Regions from separate parts of the Pseudoalteromonas sp. MMG005 genome, predicted to be linked through region 2. Evidence: predicted binding sites of a transcription regulator. Region 2 holds the regulator's gene; the other holds the start of a gene.
The links. Region 2 encodes FliA, which starts transcription of late flagellar genes. Its sites were predicted from a motif close to CTAAAGNTNNNNNNNNNNNNGCCGATA; they were not measured.

Region 1 (8,028 bases), on a different contig from region 2:
CTCGTAATCGTATTTATGTACGTGCGGTGAAAGGATTACATCAGTTACTACGGCAAAGAATCGGGTTTATTGGCATGCTGGCATTTATGGCGTTACCGTGGATCAGCTTTCATGGACAGCAAGCGGTATTATTTGATTTGTTTGAGCAAAAGTTCAATATTTTTGGTTTAACACTGCTCCCCCAAGATTTAACTATTTTGGCTTTTATTTTAATGATTGCCGCATTTGCTTTGTTTTTGGTCACGACTTTCTATGGTCGCGTATGGTGCGGTTATACATGCCCGCAAACGGTATGGACATTCATTTTTATTTGGTTTGAGGAAAAGTTTGAGGGCAAAGCTAATCAGCGTAAAAAGCTCGATCAACGAGAAATGAGCTTTGATAAATTTTGGCGAAAATCCGCTAAGCATATTAGTTGGGTGCTGTTTTCTTTGTATACCGCAATTACCTTTGCAGGCTACTTTACGCCTATTCGTACGTTATTACCTGAGTTATTGGCGCTGACAGCAAGCAGCTATGCCTTTTGGAGTATTGCTGTTTTTACGGTTTGCACTTATGGCAATGCAGGGTGGATGAGAGAAATTATGTGTTTACATATTTGTCCTTATTCACGTTTTCAGTCAGCGATGTTTGATAAAGATACTTTCACGGTAAGTTACGACGAAGCCAGAGGTGAGTCGAGAGGTCCTCGTTCTCGTAAGCAAGATCCAAAGGAGTTAGAACTTGGCGACTGTATTGACTGCAATTTGTGTGTACAAGTTTGTCCAACAGGTATAGACATACGGAACGGGTTGCAATATGAGTGTATCAATTGTGGGGCATGTATAGATGCCTGTGATGGCGTAATGGAAAAAATGAACTATGCTCCGGGTCTTATTTCTTACACAACAGAGCGGAATTTAGAGAGCTCAGCGGAACGCACTAAGCCCATCAGAGGGAAATTGGTTGGGTACTTACTCATCCTCATCGTTTTATGTGCAGCATTGGTGATGAATATTGCTATGCGCAAACCGATGGAGCTAGATATTATTCGTGATCGAAATCAACTTTATCGGGTTAACTTTGATGGCTTAGTAGAAAATACCTACACGCTAAAAGTGATTAATAAAGCACAATCCGCGCAAACATATACTGTTGAGATTAAAGGGCTCAGTCATTACCAAGTGATTGGTAAATTATCACTTCATGTCGAAGCGGGCCGTTCTATGAATTTACCTTTATCAGTGATCATTGATCCGTATGACTTAAACAAGCCAGTAACAGAGTTTACATTCGTTATTGCGCCAATAGATAACCCAGAACAGCAGTTATCACAACAGACTAACTTCTTTAAAGGAAGATAATTCAGTACACTACCTAGTATGAGTTAAAAGCGGGGTAAAGCCCGCTTTTTTAATATTTGAGAGTACTATGAGTGAATTTAGCTTTGCCAATTTAACACCAGACTTAATTCTCGATGCGATAGAAAGCATTGGCATTTATCCAGAATCGGGTTTGTTAGCATTGAACAGCTACGAAAATCGAGTCTATCAATTTAAAGCAGATGATAATTGCCGCTATGTTGTTAAGTTCTATCGACCCCAGCGTTGGACTAACGAGCAAATACATGAGGAGCACTCGTTTTCTCTTAATCTACTTGAAGCTGAAGTTCCTGTAGTTGCACCAATTGTGCGAGATGGCACCAGTTTATTTGAATATCAAGGTTACCGTTTTACGCTGTTTCTAAGTGTGGGGGGGAGACAATTTGAGATGGATAACTTAGATCAGCTTGAGATGCTAGGGCGCTATATTGGTCGTTTACATAGTGTTGCAGGAAATCATGTGTTCACTCATAGGCCAACAGTTAACACACAAGATTATTTACATCATGCCCGAGAGGCTATTTTATCTAGCCAGTTGTTGTCAAAATATATGGAAACGCCTTTTTTGACAATATTAGATCAGCTGATAGATAAAACGGAACAAACATATTATAAAACTGACCAAATCCGTTTGCATGGAGACTGTCATGCTGGCAATATCTTGTGGTCAAATGATAAATTGTTACTTGTCGACCTAGATGATTGTCGACAAGGTCCAGCGATTCAAGATCTCTGGATGATGTTAAATGGAGATAGACAAGAAAAAGCGATGCAGTTAGATACACTTCTGTGTGGCTATGAAGAATTTCAAAGTTTTGATCACCGTCAATTAGGTTTGATTGAACCTTTACGAGCGATGCGAATGGTGCATTATATGGGCTGGCTTGCGACTCGATGGCAAGATCCTGCATTTCCACGGAACTTTTCGTGGTTTGCTACAGACAAATACTGGGAGCAGCAGGTCTTAGCGTTAAAAGAACAATATGCGGTATTAAATGAACCCGCTATAAAACTAATTCCATAAATTTGAGAGAGACCGATGTTAAAGAAATTACAATTTGCAGTATTATTATTTTGTTTGCCCTTATTTGTTATGGCAGCCGATTTTACGGATGGTAAACATTACCAAACACTGACCACTGAAAAAAGTGCCTCACCAAAGGTAACTGAATTTTTCTCATTTTATTGTCCTCATTGTTTTCGTTTTGAACCTGTAGCGAAGGCTTTAGCGGATAATTTACCAAAAGGGGCTGTGTTTGAAAAAAGTCATGTAAATTTCCTTGGTGGCTTGTCTGCAGACGTACAAAGTAACTTAAGTTATGCCTACATTGTGGCTAAAAATGCCGGTAAGGGTGATGATATTGCTGCGAAACTGTTCGATAGTATTCATGTGAAAAAAGTGCCATTAGATAACATTACTGATTTAAAGAAGTTATTAGAGGTGAATGGTATTACGGGCGCACAGTTTGACGCCGCATTAGCAACCATGCCAGTGATCAGTGAAGAAAAAGCGATGCAAGATGCACAAGAAAAGTTTTCAAAGGCGGGAGCGCTAACAGGTGTACCTACCTTTATAGTAAATGATAAATATAAAATTAATGTGAGTGAGTTACAAAGCCAAGACGAATTAAATGACTTAGTAAAACACTTATTAAAAAAATAAGGATTGGAGAATTTAATGTTAAAAGTAATTAAAGCGGCAGCGGTAGCGATGATGATGCCGATGCTGGCCAATGCGGCTGTATTTGAAGAGGGCGTTCATTATGAAGTGATCTCAGAGCGCGGCACTAAAAAACCAGAAGTAACGGAGTACTTTTCGTTCTATTGCCCAGCATGTAATGCATTTGAACCCTTGATTGCTAAAGTTAAGCCGAAACTAAATGAAGGTGTTAAGTTCAAAAAAAGCCATGTTGATTTTGTTGGTACGCGAGATGAAAAATTGCAGAAGATTATGAGCAATGCGTTAGCTACCGCAGAGGTGCTGCCACAAAAAGATAAAATCGTGACTGCTATTTTCACTCATTTGCACGGTACGCGCGGTAAAATTAATGAACTTGCTGATATGAAAGATATTTTTGTCGCGCAAGGCGTTGATGGTGAGAAGTTTGATAAACTGTATAAGAGCTTTTCGGTACGTACAAAAGCATCGAAAATGGTCAGAATGCAAAAGCAAATGCAAGATAAGCGTGCTTTGACAGGCGTTCCTACTTTTATTGTGAATGGTAAATATAAGCTGCGTTTACGCGAGTCTAAAACAACCACACCAGAGCAAATTAGTGAACTAATCAATTACCTTGCTGCAAAGTAAATATTTGTTAGACTTAAAAAGCCCCGCATAAGCGGGGTTTTTTTGTTTAGGAGAGTCACGATGGAAAAGGTTTTGGTGTCGAGTTGTTTGCTTGGGCAGCCGGTTCGATATGATGGTCAGGCACAGCGGCTGAGCGACCCGTTTATATCTCAGCTGTGTGAGCAACAACGCGTGGTATCATTTTGTCCAGAGGTGGCCGGTGGGTTACCTACTCCTAGAGACGCAGCCGAAATTTTGATGCCACAGATAATTACTGTAACAGGAGTTGACGTGTCAGATGAATTTGCAAGAGGTGCAAAATTGGCTTTAAATCACTGTTTAGCAAGCAATATACGTTTTGCTTTGTTGAAGGAGTCGAGCCCATCATGCGGCAGAAATACGATTTATGATGGGTCGTTTACAGGTAATAAAGTCGCAGGCATGGGTTGGACTGCGAAGCTTTTAGAGCAAAATGGTATTCGTGTTTTTAGTGAGGAGCAGATCCCAGCACTGAGTAAAGCGCTGAGATCACTTTAATGAAAGCGCTTATTTACGTTGTAGAAATACACCTGACTCAACATGGTGGGTGTATGGGAACTGATCAAAAATAGCGATACGCGAAACACTATGCGTTTCACAGAGTAACTCTAAATCACGTTCGAGTGTATCTGGGTTACATGAAATGTAAATCACATTGTCGTAATTGGCGACAAGACGGCAGGTTAGTTCGTCCATGCCAGCTCGGGGTGGGTCAACTAGGATTGTTTGACAGTTGTAATCTTTAAGTTCAATGCCATTTAATCGCGAAAAACTACGTTCGCCTTTCATCGCCTGGGTAAATTCTTCACTAGACATTCGTAAGATATCCAAGTTGTTTACCTTATTTGCGGCAATATTAAATTGTGCAGAGTGAACTGACGGTTTAGATATTTCTGTTGCGAGCACTTTATTAAAACTACCTGCCAGAGCAATCGAAAAATTCCCGTTACCACAATATAACTCAAGTAAGTCGTTCTCTAATGGTACACAGAGTGACTGTGCCCAGGCGAGCATCTTCTCATTCACTACGGCATTAGGTTGGGTAAAGCTATTCTCAACTTGTTGGTAGGTATAGGTCTGTCCATTGACATTTAATTGTTCGGTCACATAATCATGTTCGAAGATCACTTTTTGTTTTCTAGCACGCCCAATAAAATCAACTTTATAGGTTTGCTTTAATTCAGTCCGTAGCGTCTCCATTGCTGCTTGCCACTGTTCGTCTAGTGGTTTGTGATAAAGTAAACTAATGAGAATCTCTCCACTTAGCGTAGATAGGTAATCAATCTGAAACAGCTTACGACGCAGTATTTCATTGTGACGTAATTTGTCCATCATAACGGACATTAGCTCACTGATAAGGGGGGCAGCTGGATCGAATTGTTCAACGCGTATTTTCTGTTTCGTCGCTTGATCAAACATGATGTGGTATAGATCATCACCTTCATGCCATACTCTAAATTCAGCGCGTTGGCGATACTGTGTTTTCGGAGAATCGTATACCTCTAAATCAGGAGCATCAAAACGCGCGAATTGTTGAGAAATACGCTGCTGCTTTTCTTCAAGTTGCTGGGCATAAGTGGAAGTATCAATTGTTATGACGGCCATGATCAGAATTACCTTACTATATAGAGACGCGCTATTTTAGGCACCGTTAGAGATTTGTCCAGTGTATCGCGAAAAACGCGCTTATTTTCTATACTAAATAACTTAAGCTTTATTTAAACCTGCCGATAATAAAGGCATTGTAGTTGGCTCTTTTAGCCTACTAGTTTCACCGTGTGGAGCCACATTATGAAAATAGGACAACTTAATCAATTGCTTAACCCTGCCAGCTCGTTTAGAGCAGGGAATAGCAAACCATTTATGCCGACCATTCAGAATAATGCAGATAGTTACTCTGGAGACAAAAGTAAATTGGCTGCAAAGTTTTTAGACGACAAGCTTGCTGAAGCTCTTGGTATTGAGAAAAAACCAGAAAAAGAGAAGCCACTGTTTGACTTTGAGTCGATTGTCAAAAATGTTTTGGATTTTGTGAAAGGCGCAGTTAATAAAGCTAAAGCAGACGGTAAAGACGATGACGAACTACGAAATATGCTAGGGGAGGCGCGCAAAGGTGTGCTGATGGGCATAGACGAAGCAACGGATGAGCTAAAAGAAAGTAGTATTTTTAATGATGAGATTGGCGAAGGTATTGCAAAGTCTAAAGAGGGTATTTTTAATGGCTTAGATGAATTCGAAAAGTCATTGTTTGAACCTCAACCAGACAAAATGTCAGTAAGTGCAGCGCAATATGCGAGTTTAGCAAACCAAGCTGATTATACTTTTACGACGGCAGAAGGGGATGAAGTACAAATTACTTTTAGTGACGCTTATTCTCAGAGCCAAGGTGCGAGTTATGCAAAAGGGGGCAACCGAGAAGGCTTTGCGTATGCTGAGCAAAATAGGCAAGAAGTGAGCTTTTCGATCAGTGTGAATGGAGATCTGAACGAAGATGAGCAAAAAGGCATTAATGAGATGATGAAAGATATTCGAGACGTCAGCGACTCTTTCTTCGGCGGCGACTATGATGAAGCATTCGACAAAGCAAAAGAGTTGAATATAGGCAGTGACCAAATAGCTAACTTTACGATGGATTTGAGGCAAACTAAAACTACTGCGGCAATTAGCCAATATCAACAAAGTAATCCGCTTAAAGATTTAGAGAAAGCACTACAACCTCTAGATAAACAATTAGAAACGATCAATGAAACTGCAAAGTCGTTTGGATTAGAGAGCCAACTGCCAGATATTTTGGAATGGATGAATCATGGTCAAGATAGGCTTAATAATTTTTTAGACTATGCTGAGGGTTTTTTTACGCAATTGAATAAGCCTCAAGAGCGTTAGCGATAATTAGGGATTCATTTTCTGCTTTGTGCGTGGCACACTGCGCGTCACTTTATAATGGCGGAGTATAGTTGTGTCACCACATGTATTGGTATTTGATTCGGGGATTGGTGGAACCAGTATTTTACAGCATCTTGAATCTAAGCTCCCACATGCACAATTTAGTTATGTGATGGATAACGCACTATTACCGTATGGTTTACAATCAGAAGCTGTTATTAAATCGAGACTTGCAGCGTTAGTTACACGCATTAAAGAATTAGATCTTCAAGTGGATCTCATTGTTATTGCATGTAATACGGCGTCAACCGCAGCACTAAATGCAACACGTCAATTAACGAATATTCCAATTGTTGGGGTCGTACCAGCGATCAAACCCGGTGTATTGCTGAGTAGCTCAAAGCATATCGCCTTGTTGGCAACGCCCGCAACATCAAGCAATGCATATACGTACGGACTCATAGAGGAGTTTGCACAGAATTGTAAAGTTGACTTACATCATTCAACCGTTTTAGTGTCGTTAGCCGAAGCTGCTTATTGGCAACAAGAGCTTGACAATAATGTGGTATTTGCTGAACTTCAAACACTCAATATTGATCAGAGTGTAGACGTCATTGTACTTGGTTGTACGCATTTCCCTATTTTAAAAGCTGCTTTGGCATCATTTTATGGCAGTAACGTTAAACTTGTGGATTCAGGAGAGGCAATTGCTCGACGTGTGTTGTCTATTTTGGCACATCCAAATAATACAAAAGGGTTTAGCGAAGAGAGAATAAAAAAGCCATTACAATTTTATGCAACGGCTCCTGATAAAGTAAGATCTGATGATCGTGTCATCTTGCAGTTAAACCTTAGCTATTAGCCTCTTCTTCTTCCGCATCATACTGCTTTTGTTTTGCAGCTCTTACTTTAAGCGTTCTTTGTTGGAACTCTTGGTCGTTTAATGCTGAAATAGCTTTGTCAGCATCTTGCTCGGCCATTTCTACAAAGCCAAAACCACGACGTTTACCTGTGTTTTTGTCTTTTAATAGACGAACGCTAAAAACTTGTCCTTGTTCTGAAAATAATTCTCGTACGATGCCTTCATTGGCTTTATAAGGCAAATTGCCCACGTAGAGAGTTTTAGTTTTAACTTCTTGCTTTGCTTCTTGCGGCTCATTAGAAGTAAATATAACAACTAAACCTCCTAAAAGAATACCAGCAGCAAATAAGATAGGTGCGCTTAATGCAATATTAGAAAAAACAAATTGCAACGTAAGAAAACCAAAGACAGCAAGTGCAATGGTGATTATAAAAGGCTTTTGATCCGATGATTTCATAATTGATCTACCAATAAACAGGGGATAAACATTAATTTAACAAAACGAGTGGCTATATTAGCGATATATATAAACTTCGCAATAATAAAACTGCAATTAACGAAGAATACTGCATTAAAAATAAGCGAAAATGGAA
Region 2 (8,028 bases):
CCCATAGTTTCACTATTTGTATTGTTAGCTAAACTCACTAACCTATTTCTAACCAAAACTAATTCACCAACCATATTCATGATTTGATCTAAACGTTTTGTATCCACTCGTACCGTTGTTTCTGCTTGCGCAGCAGCTGGTTTTTTAGCCACTGGCGCTTTCGCTGGCGCAGCCTTAGCTTCAGGTTTAACAACTGGTTTCGGTGCTGGTTTTGGTTTTGCCGTTGGTGCTGGCGTAGCCGCTTTTGGAGGCTCAGGTTTTTGTATAGATTCATTCTGTTTAGAAGGTGCTTCTAACTCTGTTGAACGTGGAGCCCCCCCCTTGCCATGAAGTTCATCTAATAATGCTTCAAAATCATCATCATTGATTTCATCGTCAGCGTTATCACCTCCGACAGCCGCACTTGGCGGTGACGAATTTCCTGTAGTTGATGATTCCGCCTCTATATTACCAAAACTACCAACGCCATGTAATTCATCTAGTAGACTATCAAATTCATCATCACTTATATCACCATCACTGCTGCTCGCAGCTGGCGCTGGAGTAGGAGCTGGTCCTTGCCCTGATCCATGAAGTTCATCCAATAAATTTTCAAATTCATCTTCTGATATCTCATCAATACCACCATCATTTTCTGTAGCAGGCCCTAAGTCCGCCTCAAATAACACATCTTCGACAGGTGGTGTACTAACCGGCTCGGGCTCGGTTGCAACAATTGGCGCTTCATCTTCTGATTCTGGTCGACTTAATTGATGTAACGTCTCTAATAATTGAGGGTCTGCAGGCTCTGGTTTTTCACGATTTTGAATATGCCCAAACATCTCATTAATGGTATCTAATGACTGTAGAATCACATCCATCAATTCGGAGCTAACGCCTCTTTGCCCTTGCCTTAATACATCAAACACATTTTCAGCACCATGACATGCATCAACGAGTTCGGTCATACTTAAGAAGCCGGCTCCGCCTTTGACAGTATGGAAACCTCGGAATATGGCGTTCAATAACTCCTTATCTTCAGGATTGTTCTCCAGTTCTACCAGTTGTTCTGATAATAGCTCTAGAATTTCTCCTGCTTCAACAAGAAAGTCTTGTAAGATATCTTCATCGACTTCAAAGCTCATGTACCTACTCTCCTATTAGAAGCCTAAACTAGACAATAAATCATCTACTTCATCTTGCCCAGAAACCACATCATCGCGAGTATCCGCATCCAATATGGGGCCTTCGGGACCTGATATAGCATCTATGTCTACTTCAGTTGCTTGAACTACCGCTTGCTCAGCGATTACGTCACTTTCTTGGGCTGGTAGTTCATCAGTCGTACCAAAAACGGTAAGCATATGGATAAGGTTATCTTCAACTTCCCTGACAAGTTCAATAACACGGCGAATAACTTGACCGGTTAAATCTTGATAATCTTGTGCCATTAGCACGTTAGTCATCAGGCCCTGTAACTCGTCAGTACGAGTTTGAGAGCCCTGCATAAAACGATCTAGGTCATGACAAAGCGTTTTAAATTCACCGAGTTGGATATCTCGGCTCATTAAACGATCCCACGTAGGCTTTATCTCTGAGATCTCGTCACCTAACTGTTGCGCTAAAGGTAAGCTAGCCTCTATTGCATCCATTGTTTTGTTAGCTGCATTCTCAGTCATTTCCATGACATAATTTAAACGTTGTTTAGCGTCAGGAATGGCTTCAGTCGTCAAATCAGCAAGGCGAGTATCGAGTTCGAAACTTTTTAGAGACTCATGCAATTGACGGGTTAATTTACCCACCTCCGCAAACAACTCGGACTGTTCTTTATTCGCAGCATCCAGTATAAGTTGGTCTGCTTTATCTTGCTCACCTTGTTCCAAATAAACAACAAGTTGTTTAGCTTGCTCAAGGGTGATTTGAGGCACAGAAGGCGTTGACATAAGCCTCTCCTTCTTATTGTTAACCTAAACGTTCAAACACTTTTTCTAACTTAGTTTTTAGCGTTCCTGCAGTAAACGGTTTAACTATATATCCATTTACACCAGCTTGCGCAGCAGCTACTATCTGCTCTTTTTTCGCTTCTGCTGTTACCATCAGAACAGGTATGTGCTTTAAACTATCGTCAGCCCTAATTGCACGCAATAAATCTATTCCTTGCATACCTGGCATATTCCAGTCTGTTACAACAAAATCAAACTCTTGATTTTGAAGCATAGGAAGCGCCGTACTTCCATCATCAGCTTCTTGTACATTTGTAAAGCCTAAGTCTCTAAGTAAGTTTTTGATTATTCTCCTCATTGTAGAAAAATCATCAACCACGAGAATTTTCATGTTTTTATCCAAAACATCCTCCAGTGAGGTTTCAACCTATTATTTTTACTCTAATTGACCCAGTCATTGATTTTAGCTTTGAGCTTTATCATTGCCTGCCCATGGATTTGGCTAACACGAGATTCACTAACATCAAGTATCTGGCCTATTTCTTTTAAATTCATTTCGTCGTTATAGTAAAGAGAGAGTACTAAACTATCCCTTTCTGGTAGCGATTGTATCGCTGTCAGCAACGATTCATTAAAACGTTCATTTTTAACGTTATTAAAAGGTTTGTCTAGCGATAAATCACGGTTTGCAGGAGTAATCACGTCTTCATCAACGCCTAAATCCTCGATACCGATAATTTTACTCGCATTTACATCATGTAGAATATGATGGTACTCATCTAACGTAATATCAAGTTTTTCAGCAATTTCAGTATCTTTTGGTTCTCTTCCCAACGCAGATTCAAGGAAAGATATCGCTTCAGCCACCGTCCTGCTGTTTTTATGAACAGAACGTGGAGCCCAATCACCTCGGCGGATTTCATCCAACATCGCGCCCCGGATCCGAATACCCGCGAATGTTTCAAAACTTGCCCCTTTACTGGCGTCAAAGTTTTTTGACGCCTCGATGAGACCAATCATACCTGATTGAATTAAATCATCTAATTGAATATTTGCAGGTAGCCTTGCCAATAAATGGCATGCCACCTTTTTTACAAGTGATGCATGACGTTCAACCACCATGCTCAAGTGTTCTGTTGTTTGATACCCCATCGCTTTACTCACCGATGATGCCATAGTTACCCATTGACAAGTTGTTCAATAAAAAACTCTAAATGCCCTGATGGCTGATGTGGTATAGGCCATTTAGCGGCCTTGCTTGCCAGCCCACGAAATGCAACCGCGGCTGGAGACTTAGGAAATAGCTCAACAATTGTTTTTTGACGCCGCGAAGACTTTCGCATGTTTTCGTCATACGGAACTGTTGCAACAAGCTCAAGTGCCACATCTAAGAATCTATCCGTCACTTTAGACAGTTTAGCAAATAACTCTTGGCCTTCTCTTAAACTACGCACCATATTCGCAACTATTTTAAATTTGTAAACGCCATGCTCTCTGCTTAAAACTTTAATCAATGCATAAGCATCTGTAATGGACGTTGGCTCATCACATACAACGACCATTACGTCCTGTGCTGCTCTAGAGAAGCTTAGCACCATATCCGAGATACCGGCGGCAGTATCTACAATTAAAATGTCAAATTCAGTATTTAACTCACTAAATGCCCGGATCAACCCAGCATGCTCTGCCGGTGTAAGCTCAACCATATTCTGTGAGCCGGATGTCGCAGGCACTATTTTTATGCCTGCTGGCCCTTCAACTAAAATCTCATCTAGCTCACATTCGCCCGATAAAACATGAGATAAATTCTTTTCGACACGCAGACCCAACATGACATCACAATTTGCCAAACCTAAATCGGCGTCTAAAACTAATACTCTGTTACCTTGTTGACCTAACGCTATAGCCGTGTTCAAAGACACATTGGTTTTACCCACGCCACCCTTACCACCAGTAACGGCTATGACTTTAACACCATGGTTATTATTTTGATTCATCCTACGCAGGCCACTTGCTTGATCTAAAACTGTGTTAATCATACATTCCTACTGTCTGAGACGCCACTGCTTCGCGCCTCGAATGTTGTGCTTTTATTCTCTTTAAATACAATTGCTCAGCTTTTTTGACTAACTTTTGAGCATTTGCCACTCGAATGTCTTCTGGCACCCGTTGACCATTAGTAAGATACCCTATTGGCAAGCGATTTTGAATCGCAATACTGATAATCTCACCTAAACTTAGACATTCATCAAGTTTTGTGAAAATACAGCCACTTAAATTTACTTTTTGAAAGTGACGTACCGACTCTTGTAAAACATGCATCTGTGAAGTCGCACTTAATACTAAATAACTTCTAATATCAACTCTTGCGCTACGCATTAAAGTATTTAATTGTTCTGTTAATCGCAAATCTCTTTGACTCATTCCTGCTGTGTCTATTAATACTAGACGCTTATTGCGTAAATGATACAAAACTTCTGCTAATTCATTAGCATCTTTTACTTGCTTTACTGGACAACCTATAATTCGGCCATATGTCGCTAACTGCTCATAAGCACCTATTCTATACGTATCTGTCGTAATTAACGCTACTTTGTCAGCACCATATTTTTGTGCACCTAATGCAGCAAGTTTTGCCACAGTTGTTGTTTTACCCACACCAGTTGGGCCAACTAACGCATAAACACCACCTTGGCGTAAAATATCATTATTGGTTGTATGCATTTGGTTTACGACCATATTAAGTAATGCATTCCATGCTTCTTTGCGCGAAACATCATCTGGAATAAAACACGCCATTTGTTCAGCAACCTCTGAATCAATCCCCATGCCTTGCAGGCGATCAATTAAACAGGCTCTAGTAGGATCTCTGCGTGCCATATCTTGTTGCATCAACCCGGAAACTTGGTGCTCTAGCAACTGACGAATTGCATTCATTTCTTCGCGCATCGACGTCATTTCGTCTGGCTGGACTTCATCTGACTGTTTAGCTATATCATCACCAAACCCAGACTCTAATTCATCCTCAAACTGCCAATCAGCGTTGCTCCCTGTGTGACGAGCTGAAATATCTATAGGTTTTGATTTCGTTGGTCTAACATGACTTTGTTGAGTCGGTGTGCTTTGACGTTGTCTCGCTGAACCATATTGAGCTCCGGCTTCTGCATGCTTATTGAATACTTGGTCCGTATCTATACCAGATTGTGAAAACATCGATGCCAACTCAGGAGAACGGGGACGAGGTGCTTGACGCTCTAACAGAGCTTGTAAGCTATCTGCAACCTGGGCTTGTGGCTCAGGCCGTGCTCTTTGAGGCTCTGGACGTACAAATCTAGGCGGTTGTGATTGCGGCTGTGGTTTTGGTTGCGCAACCGTCTCTGTTATATTTTCTGAAACCTGAGGTTGTTTCACTAATTCTCGGTCATTATCTACCGCTGCAACGATCTCAACACCATCTGCCAACTTTTTATTTGACATGATTACAGCATCAACGCCAAGTTCTTCTTTGACTTCCTTTAATGCTGTTCGCATATCTTTAGCAAAAAAACGTTTAATTTTCATGTTACAACCCCTTGAGTCCTATTATTGTCCAACTGAGCTCACAATCTTGATTTGCCTTTCATCTGGTACTTCTTGGTATGACATCACCCGAAGTCCAGGTATTGTATATTTAACAAATCTTGAGAGCACACTTCTCAACATACCTGAGGTTAATAAAATAGACGGGTCACCTAACATTTCTTGCGTTTGATGCGCTTCTCGTAACGATTCTTGAAGCCGCTCCGCAAGACCTGGTTCGATACCTGCCCCTTCATCACCTGCGTTCTGAAGTGACTGATGCAACATCTGTTCCAACTCAGGCGCCAATGTTATGACAGGGATTTCTTCCGCAGCTCCTACTGCATCTTGGATAATCAATCGTCGTAACGAGATTCGCACAGCAGCGGTGAGTACATCTGGGTCTTGACTACGAGGACCATACTCTACAAGCGTTTGAATTATTGACCGCATATCTCTAATTGCGACTCCTTCATTGAGTAGGTTTTGCAATACTTTAACGATAGTAGTGAGAGGTAATACATCTGGCACCAAACCTTCAACAAGTCTCGGATGACTTTTCGCCAAAATATCTAGTAGGTTCTGAACTTCCTCATGACCTAATAGTAGTGATGCATTATTAGTCAACAGTTGGCTTATATGTGTTGCAACGACAGTCGCTGCATCAACGACTGTATAACCAAGGGAATGCGCTTCATCTTTTTGTTCAGGTTTAATCCATACAGCCTCTAATCCAAACGCTGGATCGGTTGTAGCAACACCATTTATTGGACCAAATACTTGGCCTGGGTTAATTGCAAGCTCATCACCATGCTTTAATTCTCCATCTCCGGACCCCACTCCCATTAAAGTAATATTGTATGCATTGGGGTCTAACTCTAAGTTATCTCTAATATGTACTGGTGGAACCAAAAACCCCAGTTCTTGGGAAAGCTTTTTACGAACACCTTTAATTCTACTTAATAATTCACCACCTTGTGCTTGATCTACCAACGGTATTAGTCGGTAACCAACTTCAAGCCCAATAACATCCACAGGCTGAACGTCGTCCCAACCAAGCTCTTTTTGATCTTGTTTTCGAGCTGCGATGTCACCACCTTTAGCTTCTTCCGCTTGCTTAACTTCCTCTGCTTTTGTTTTTTGGGACTGAGTGTAATACGCCAAATATCCGAGTAATGCACCTAAACTCAAAAATGCAACATGAGGCATCCCTGGTACAAGTCCCATAACAATCAAAATTGCGGCAGCTATTGATAATGACTTTTCATTACCAAGTTGGGCCTTAAATTGGTCTCCCATATTGTGAGATTCATTTTGTCTAGTAACAACAATTGCAGTGCCGATAGACAGAAGCAACGACGGTAATTGCGCCACAAGTCCGTCTCCAATGGTGAGTAGAGTATAAACTTCCATTGCTTTACCAAACCCGAGATTATGTTGGATCATACCAACAAATAAACCGCCAATAATATTAATAGCTAAAATAACAATACCCGCAATAGCGTCCCCTTTTACAAACTTACTGGCACCATCCATTGAGCCGTAAAAGTCAGCTTCACGGGTTACTTCTTCTCGCCTAGCCCGGGCATCGTCTGCACTAATAAACCCTGCATTTAAATCAGCATCTATCGCCATTTGTTTTCCTGGCATCGCATCTAATGTAAATCGTGCTGATACTTCGGAAATACGCCCTGCACCTTTCGTGATTACAACAAAGTTAATAATAATTAGAATTAAAAAGACCACTAAGCCAACTGCGTAATTTCCGCCGATTACCACCGAACCAAATGCTTCAATGACTTTACCAGCCGCATCACCACCATTGTGCCCTTCAAGCAAAACAACTCGTGTACTCGCAACATTTAATGCCAATCGCATAATTGTTGCAATAAGTAACACTGCTGGAAACATACCAAACTCTAACGGTTTCATGGTGTAAACTGTTACCAATAAAACGACTAGTGCTAGCGCGATATTAAAAGAAAATAAAATATCTAGTAAGAAAGGAGGTAGCGGTAAGATAACCATGCCTAGCGCAGCCAGAACCATTAGAGGGGTACCTACACCCTTTGCATATTCTTTCTTATCTCTATTGATTTGCTGTAAAACTGCTTTAAAATCCATAACTTACTAACTACAAAATATTGACACTGACTAGTACAAAGCAAGTTATGCGCCATAAAGTTACTAACCCTCAATTTATAAGGTCGCAATGAAAAATGCAGAACATATATAAATGTTACCCTTGTCTAAAAAAGCTGGGAAGTTTAGTGTTTCAACTCATTAGGAATAGGTAGATCCTCATTAAGCGCTGTCGGTCGCTTGCCTCTGCCCTTTTGAAAGCGCTTTAACTGAAATACAAAAGCGAGTACTTGTGCTACGGCTGTAAACAATTGATCTGGTATTTGATGACCAACTTCAGTGGTGTGGTATAAAGAACGTGTTAAAGCTGGTGATTCAACAATAGGCACTTCATTACCTATTGCCACCTTTCTTATTTGCATAGCTAATTCATCAACACCTTTCGCTAGTACAATGGGCGCACCAG

Region 1: a site for FliA is predicted at 5,394-5,420, ahead of J8M01_RS04355 (DUF5610 domain-containing protein). Genes of this name have one in related genera too.

What each region holds. Positions count from the first base shown of each region.
Region 1 covers NZ_JAGJEK010000004.1:251-8,278, reverse strand. Annotated here, with positions in the region: gene ccoG (cytochrome c oxidase accessory protein CcoG) at 1-1,343, shown strand, start outside; gene J8M01_RS04380 (serine/threonine protein kinase) at 1,411-2,385, shown strand; gene J8M01_RS04375 (thiol:disulfide interchange protein DsbA/DsbL) at 2,401-3,024, shown strand; gene J8M01_RS04370 (thiol:disulfide interchange protein DsbA/DsbL) at 3,040-3,669, shown strand; gene J8M01_RS04365 (DUF523 domain-containing protein) at 3,730-4,185, shown strand; gene trmA (tRNA (uridine(54)-C5)-methyltransferase TrmA) at 4,195-5,292, opposite strand; gene J8M01_RS04355 (DUF5610 domain-containing protein) at 5,479-6,573, shown strand; gene murI (glutamate racemase) at 6,647-7,435, shown strand; gene J8M01_RS04345 (RNA-binding protein) at 7,425-7,892, opposite strand.
Region 2 covers NZ_JAGJEK010000014.1:135,832-143,859, reverse strand. Annotated here, with positions in the region: gene J8M01_RS12765 (chemotaxis protein CheA) at 1-1,124, opposite strand, end outside; gene J8M01_RS12760 (protein phosphatase CheZ) at 1,140-1,922, opposite strand; gene cheY (chemotaxis response regulator CheY) at 1,942-2,325, opposite strand; gene J8M01_RS12750 (RNA polymerase sigma factor FliA) at 2,364-3,098, opposite strand; gene J8M01_RS12745 (MinD/ParA family protein) at 3,101-3,961, opposite strand; gene flhF (flagellar biosynthesis protein FlhF) at 3,954-5,483, opposite strand; gene flhA (flagellar biosynthesis protein FlhA) at 5,505-7,604, opposite strand; gene flhB (flagellar biosynthesis protein FlhB) at 7,748-8,028, opposite strand, start outside.